3 regions of the Kouleothrix sp. 19917 genome follow, and region 2 is predicted to be linked to each of the others. Evidence: riboswitches for the same ligand, from Rfam matches in the RefSeq annotation. Region 2 holds a riboswitch; each other region holds the start of a gene.
What was found. A riboswitch is a leader RNA that binds a small molecule or an ion and turns the genes downstream of it on or off. The one in region 2 is predicted to bind S-adenosylmethionine.
Positions count from the first base shown of each region.

Region 1 (2,259 bases), 1.7 Mb from region 2:
AATCGCTGATATCGTAGCCATTGTCGTCGTTGGGCGATTGGTAGACCGGCGACAGCCAGACAACATCGACACCGAGGGTTTTGAGGTAATCGAGCTTGCCGATGATGCCGCGCAAATCGCCCACACCATCGCCATTGCTGTCGGCAAAGCTGCGCGGGTAGATCTGGTAGACGACACTTTCTTTCCACCATGCGTTTTGCATAAGGCTTGCTCCTCATATCGCGGAATGGCACGCAGACACCGCGTACTGCTGCTTCCTTCTGTGCAGTGGATGATACCGTTCAATCGCGGCGCGGGCAAATTGCGCCACGATCTGCACTGCGTACTTGCTCAGCGGGGGGTTTGGAGGGCGTCAGCCCTCCAAAATAATCTTTTTTCTGGGCAGTCTCGACCACCGACGTAGTCGAGACTGCCCAAACAGAAAACAGCAAGGGCAGTAGACCGCTCGAATTCCCAACCGCGCCATCGCGAATTCAAAGTTGACAAAATAAATCAAGCAATGTAAGATGCGCGGCACAACTGAAGAAGCACAGACTCTTATCCAGAGAGGCAGAGGGACCGGCCCGATGAAGCCTCGACAACCCTGGAAAGGGCTTTGAGCATCGTGCGAAACAAAAAGGCGCACGGCTCGAAACTCGATCATTAGGGTGCCAAATCCGGCAGCACAGACTGGAAGATGAGAGGTGACGGCTGATGCCGGGGCTGCGCGTATGCGCGCCACGGCAGCGCACAGCGCACATACGCTCATCGTCCACGACGATGGGCGTTTTTTGATGTTGTACACAAAGGAAACAGGCCATGACCAGCACCCCCGGCACACCAGGCACCGCAGGCTGTCTCGACATTGCGCGTATTCGGCAGGATTTCCCGGCGCTCCAGCAAACCGTCAACGGCTGGCCGCTGGTGTTTCTCGACAGCGCCGCGTCGTCGCAAAAGCCGCGCCAGGTGCTCAACCTGATGGACGGCTTGTATCGCTCGACCTATGCGAATGTGCACCGCGGCGCGTACTGTTTCAGCCAGCGCAGCACCGACCTGTACGAGCAGGCGCGCGCCAAGATCGCCGCGTTTATTGGCGCGGAATCGCCGGCGCAGATCGTCTTCACGCGCAACGCCACTGAGGCGCTGAACCTGCTGGCCTATTCCTACGGGCGCACCTTTCTGCAAGCCGGCGACGAAATCGTGCTGACCGAGCTCGAGCATCACGCCAACTACCTGCCCTGGCTCCAGCTTGCCCGCGAGCGCAATCTCACCATCAGGCTCATCCCGCTCGCCGCCGACGGCACGCTCGACCTGAGTACGCTCGACGACCTGCTGACGCCCCGCACGCGGCTGGTGAGCTTCGCGCACGTTTCGAATGTGCTTGGCACCATCACCGACCCTGCGCCGATCATTGCGCACGCGCACGCGCAGGGCGCGGTGGTCGTGCTCGACGCCTGCCAGTCGGCACCGCATATGCCGCTGGATGTGCAGGCGCTCGGCGCGGACTTCGTAGTGTTTTCCGGCCACAAGATGCTTGGCCCAACCGGCATTGGCGCGCTGTATGGCCGCGCCGATCTGCTGGCCGCCATGCCGCCCTTCCTGACCGGCGGCGACGTGGCCCGCGATGTCGGGCTGGATGAGGTGCTGTGGGAAGATGCGCCGCTGAAATTCGAAGCGGGCACGCCCGCCTTTGTCGAGGCGATTGGCCTGGGCGCGGCTACCGACTACCTGGCGCAGCTTGGCATGGCAGCGGTGCGCGAGCACGAGCGCGCCCTGACGGCCTATGCCCTGGCGCGCTTCGATGAGCTGCCGGGCGTGCAGGTGTTTGGCCCGCGCAACCCCGGCCTGCGTGGCGGCGTGGTGACATTTACCGTGGACGGAATTACCCCGCAGGAGCTGGCGCTGGCGCTTGACGAGCGTGGCATTGCCATTCGCTCGGGCCGCCACTGCGCGCACCCGCTCCATGCGCGGCTGGGCCTGCCCTCAACGGCGCGCGCCAGCTTCACGATCTACAACGACCTTGCCGATGTTGATGCGCTGGTGGAAGGCATCACAGCCATTCAAAATCGCTGCGCGCTTGAGATAGCGCAACCTGCCCTGCGCCGCTCCCTCCCCGCGCGCGCCGCGCTCGACTGCGCGGCGGTATAGGGCAGATGGGCGAAACGCTTTGCTGCACCAGTGTCAGCGGGCAAAAGAGCGAACTCGCGCACGATGAGGTACAATACAGAACACGAGCTTTCGCTGGGTGCTCATATGCACTATTGCTCCGTCCTGGCGCAG
Region 1 covers NZ_CP097099.1:969,025-971,283, reverse strand. Annotated here, with positions in the region: gene M1P90_RS03855 (glycoside hydrolase family 13 protein) at 1-202, opposite strand, end outside; SAM riboswitch class I at 535-683, shown strand; gene M1P90_RS03850 (aminotransferase class V-fold PLP-dependent enzyme) at 799-2,127, shown strand.
Region 1: another riboswitch for S-adenosylmethionine. It lies ahead of M1P90_RS03850 (aminotransferase class V-fold PLP-dependent enzyme); the one in region 2 lies ahead of mtnA (S-methyl-5-thioribose-1-phosphate isomerase).

Region 2 (2,259 bases):
ATCGGCTGCCCGCCAATGCTGGTTACTTCTTCGGTGGCGCGCTGCTCGATTGGGATGGCATCACCATCGGGCAGGCGCATGTCGATCGTGGACGAGGGCGCGGCGACATAGAAAGGAATGCCGTGCGCGCGCGCCAGCACCGCCAGCCCGTAGGTGCCGATCTTGTTCGCAACATCGCCGTTCGCCACCACCCGATCCGCGCCGACAATCACGCAGTCGATTGCGCCCTGGCGCATAAAGTAGGCGGCCATGTTGTCGGTGATCAGCGTGAGCGGCACGCCCGCGCGCTGCAGCTCCCAGGCCGTCAGGCGCGCGCCCTGCAAAAATGGCCGCGTTTCGTCGACAAAGACATGCATGGCGCGCCCGCGATCGTGCGCCACGCGAATAGGCGCCAGCGCGGTGCCAAACCCGGCGGTGGCAAGCCCGCCCGCATTGCAGTGCGTCAGCACCTGCCCGCGCGCAGGAATAAGATCCACGCCATATTCGCCAATCGCGTGGCACATTGCCAGGTCTTCGGCCATGATTGCGTGAGCTTCGGTGAGCAGAAGGTCGCGCAGCTCGGCGGGGCTGGCGCTGGCGTGGCGCTGGGCGGTGCGCAGCATGCGCTCGGTGGCCCAGGCGAGATTCACTGCCGTGGGGCGGCTGGCGTCGAGGGTGGCTTTGGCCGCTTCGAGCAGCGCCAGCAGCGCGGCGCTGGTGCCGGCGGGCTGGCGGGCGGCCAGCGCCATGCCATACGCGGCCGTGCAGCCGATCGCGGGCGCGCCACGCACCTGCATCGAAGTAATCGCGTGCGCGACCTCGGCCACGCTGGTGCAGCGCACGGACGTTTCCTGATTGGGTAAGAGCCGCTGATCGAGCAAGCCGACGGCGTCGCCATCCCACCAGATATGCTGATATGCTGTGTCAGTACTCATAGAAAAAGCCGCCCGCATCGCGAGAGGCCGTTGTCGTGCTACCTCTCATCTTTCAGGCGCATAACGCGCCTGCAGGAATTGGCACCTTCCCGCCATTTACGATTGACGATTGACGATTGACGATTGACGGCAGCGCCTCATCGTAAATCCAAAATCGCAAATCATAAATCGGCAGGGGTTGCCGGGCTTCGTCGGGCCAGTCCCTCCGCCCCTCATGATGAGCATTATGATGCATTTTTCAAGCCGCGATTATAGCATAGTCGCGGGCGCGCTGCAACCACGGGCCGTTTGGCGCATTTGTGCATCTGCGCTGTGCCACGCAGCCGCGCCCGAAGCCGGTGTGCTATAATATTGAGCACACAGAATTCATGCAGCGACGGCGCAACCTGTGGGGCGTGCCGCGCGATTGCCATACGCCAGGCGCAGGTATGCGATTGACATTTTTGGGCACCGGCACCTCCATGGGCGTGCCGGTCATTGGCTGCGAGTGCGCGGTGTGCACCTCGCCCGACCCGCATAACAAGCGCTTGCGCACATCGGCATTGCTGGAAGCCGATGGCAAGGCAATTTTGTTCGACGCCGGCCCCGATCTGCGCCAGCAGGCGCTGGCCGCCGGCATTCGTCGCGTCGATGCCGTGCTGCTGACGCACGCCCACGCCGATCATATTTTCGGCCTGGATGATTTGCGGCCACTCAATTTCGCGCAGCGCGCCGCCATCCCGCTCTACGGCACCGCCAACACCCTGGCCATGGTGCGCGAACGTTTCGGCTATGCGTTTGTGAATACGTCGGAAGGCTCGACACGGCCGGCGCTTGAGCTGGTTGAGATCCAGAGCGGCGTGCCTTTCGACATTGGTAGTGTTACCATCGTTCCGTTCGATGTGCAGCACGGCAGCTGGACGATCACGGGCTTTCGGATTGGCCGCCTGGGCTATGTCACCGATGCCAGCAGCATTCCCGCGCCGTCGCTGGCGCAGCTGCGCGACCTCGACGTGCTGGTGCTTAATGCACTGCGCGCCAAGCCGCACCCGACACACTTTTCGCTTGGCGAGGCCTGCGCCGTGGTGGCCGACCTTGAGCCGGCCCGGGCGCTGCTGGTGCATATGACGCACGATGTCGAGCATGCCAGCGTTGACGCCGAGCTGCCCGCGCCGGTACACCTTGCCTACGACGGCCAGGTCGTCGAGATCAGCGAACCCTGATCTACGATTGCGTATCGTAAAACTGGCATTGGCCGGGCGCAGGAATGCATGAAGAAGCGGTTCTGTGGTACGATAACAGTGCGATCAAGCAACGTTCATATCAACAGTACTTTCCCTGCGACGCGTGTGTCGCGTGGTATTTG
Region 2 covers NZ_CP097099.1:7,873,321-7,875,579, forward strand. Annotated here, with positions in the region: gene mtnA (S-methyl-5-thioribose-1-phosphate isomerase) at 1-914, opposite strand, end outside; SAM riboswitch class I at 957-1,138, opposite strand; gene M1P90_RS31600 (MBL fold metallo-hydrolase) at 1,343-2,116, shown strand.

Region 3 (2,259 bases), 2.5 Mb from region 2:
AGCGCTGATCACCGCCAGCAGCCTGACGCTGGGCAAGCCGATCATGCTGCGCAGCGAGATTGCGGGCGACCTGCCCCTGGTGTATATTGACCGTGTGCGCGTGGCACAGGTGCTGCTGAACCTGCTCTCGAACGCGGTGAAATTCACCGAGCACGGCAGCATTACCCTGCGCGTCTATGGCAGCGCGGGCGAAGCACAAGCCGACGCCAGCCAGGTGATTGTCGAGGTTGAAGATACGGGCATTGGCATCGCGCCCGAAAATATCGACATTATTTTCGAAGAATTCCGCCAGGCCGACGAAACGCTTTCGCGGCGCTACAGCGGCACTGGCCTGGGCCTGCCAATCAGCCGGCGCCTGGTCGAGCTGCATGGCGGCCAGCTGAATGTCACAAGCAAGCCCGGCTACGGCTCGACATTCCGCTTTACCGTGCCGGCCGTCACTGCCGAAGACATGTGCGCCGTGAGCGAGCGCATGAGCATGCCGATCAAGGTCGAAGAAGCCGAGTTCCTTTCAACCCAGCCCGAGTCAAGCCCGGCAGTGCTGAATTAACCGCTGCCACCATTGCATGCAGGTGAATGATATGACGCAACCATTTGCGCGCCAGCACAACCGAACACCGATCGACAACCCGGAAAATGCGTATATCATCCTGGTTGAAGACGATCCCAATTCCTACCTGGTGATCGAAGAGCTGCTGAAATATGCTGGCTTCAAGCACTTCTACCATCGCGGCAGCGGCGCCAAGCTCATCCAGCTGATCGAGGCGCTGCCCCAGGTCGATCTGGTGCTGCTCGACATTGGCCTGCCCGGCGAGGATGGCTTCTCGGTGCTCAAGCGCCTGCGCGCTCACCCACAATCGGCGCGCGCGCATATTGCCGCCGTCACCGCCAACATCATGCACCAGACGCGCCTGCGCGCCAAGGATGCCGGCTTCGACAGCTTTATCAGCAAGCCCATCCACCCCGACAAAATCTGCGAACAGATCCGCCGCATGCTTGGCGGCCACACCTTCTGGTGGTAGCCAGCCGTTGCGCAATGTGCAACACGGCGTTGACAAGCCCGCCCCCGGCTGCTATACTGCGCGCCAATTGAAGACCGCTCATCAAGAGGGGTGGAGGGAACGGCCCTGTGAAACCCCGGCAACCCCCGAGCCATTTACGATTTTGGATGTACGATTTACGATTGCGGCCTCACATTCGTAAATCATAAATCGTCAATCGTAAATCTCGGCACGGTGCTAACTCCGACAGCGCAAGCTGGGAGATGAGGAACACACAGCCTCACGCCAGCGCGTGGGGTGTTTTTATGCCCAAAAACCAGGAGAATACTATACTGTGACACACGCCACCAAACCCACCTACCTCGAAGCGCTGCGCGAGCGCGTGCTGCTCTACGACGGCGCAATGGGCACCAGCATCGACACCTTCAACCTCTCCGCCGACGACTACGGCGGCGAGCGCACCAACGGCAACCGCGACTACCTGGCAATTGCGCGCCCCGACGTGATCGAGCAGATTCACGCCTCGTTTATGGAGGCCGGCTGCGATGTGCTGGAAACCAACACCTTCCAGAGCACGCGCCTGCGCCTGGAAGAATGGGGCCTGGCCGAGCGCACCGCCGAGCTGAATATCGCCGCCGCGCGCCTGGCCCGCAGCGTGGCCGACCGCTACCAGGCGCAGGATGGCCGCCCGCGCTATGTGGCTGGCTCGATTGGCCCAACCGGCAAGCTGCCTTCCTCCGACGACCCCGCGCTGTCCAACATCACCTTCGACGAGCTGTCCGACATCTTTTTCGAGCAGGCCAGCGCGCTGATCGAGGGTGGCGTGGATGTGCTGCTGGTGGAAACCAGCGTCGATATTCTGGAAGTGAAGGCCGCGCTCGATGGCATCCGCCGCGCAAAGAAAGCAACCGGCAGCAGCGTGGCCGTGCAGGCCCAGATCTTCCTCGACCTGTCGGGACGCATGCTGCTCGGCACCGAGGTGCCGGCCGTGATCGCCACGCTGGAAGCCATGCCGGTGGATGTGATCGGCCTGAACTGCAGCACCGGCCCCGAGCATATGCGCGAGGCGATTCAGTACCTGTGCGCGCACTCGCGCCTGCCGATTTCGTGCATCCCCAACGCCGGCCTGCCGATCGAGGTCGATGGCGAGACCGTGTACCCGATGGAGCCCGAGCCATTTGCGCGCATCCTGGGCGGTTTTGTGCGCGAGTATGGCGTGAATGTGGTGGGCGGCTGCTGCGGTACCACGCCCGCGCAC
Region 3 covers NZ_CP097099.1:5,348,730-5,350,988, reverse strand. Annotated here, with positions in the region: gene M1P90_RS21665 (sensor histidine kinase) at 1-550, shown strand, start outside; gene M1P90_RS21660 (response regulator) at 582-1,022, shown strand; SAM riboswitch class I at 1,098-1,271, shown strand; gene M1P90_RS21655 (methionine synthase) at 1,336-2,259, shown strand, end outside.
Region 3: another riboswitch for S-adenosylmethionine. It lies ahead of M1P90_RS21655 (methionine synthase); the one in region 2 lies ahead of mtnA (S-methyl-5-thioribose-1-phosphate isomerase).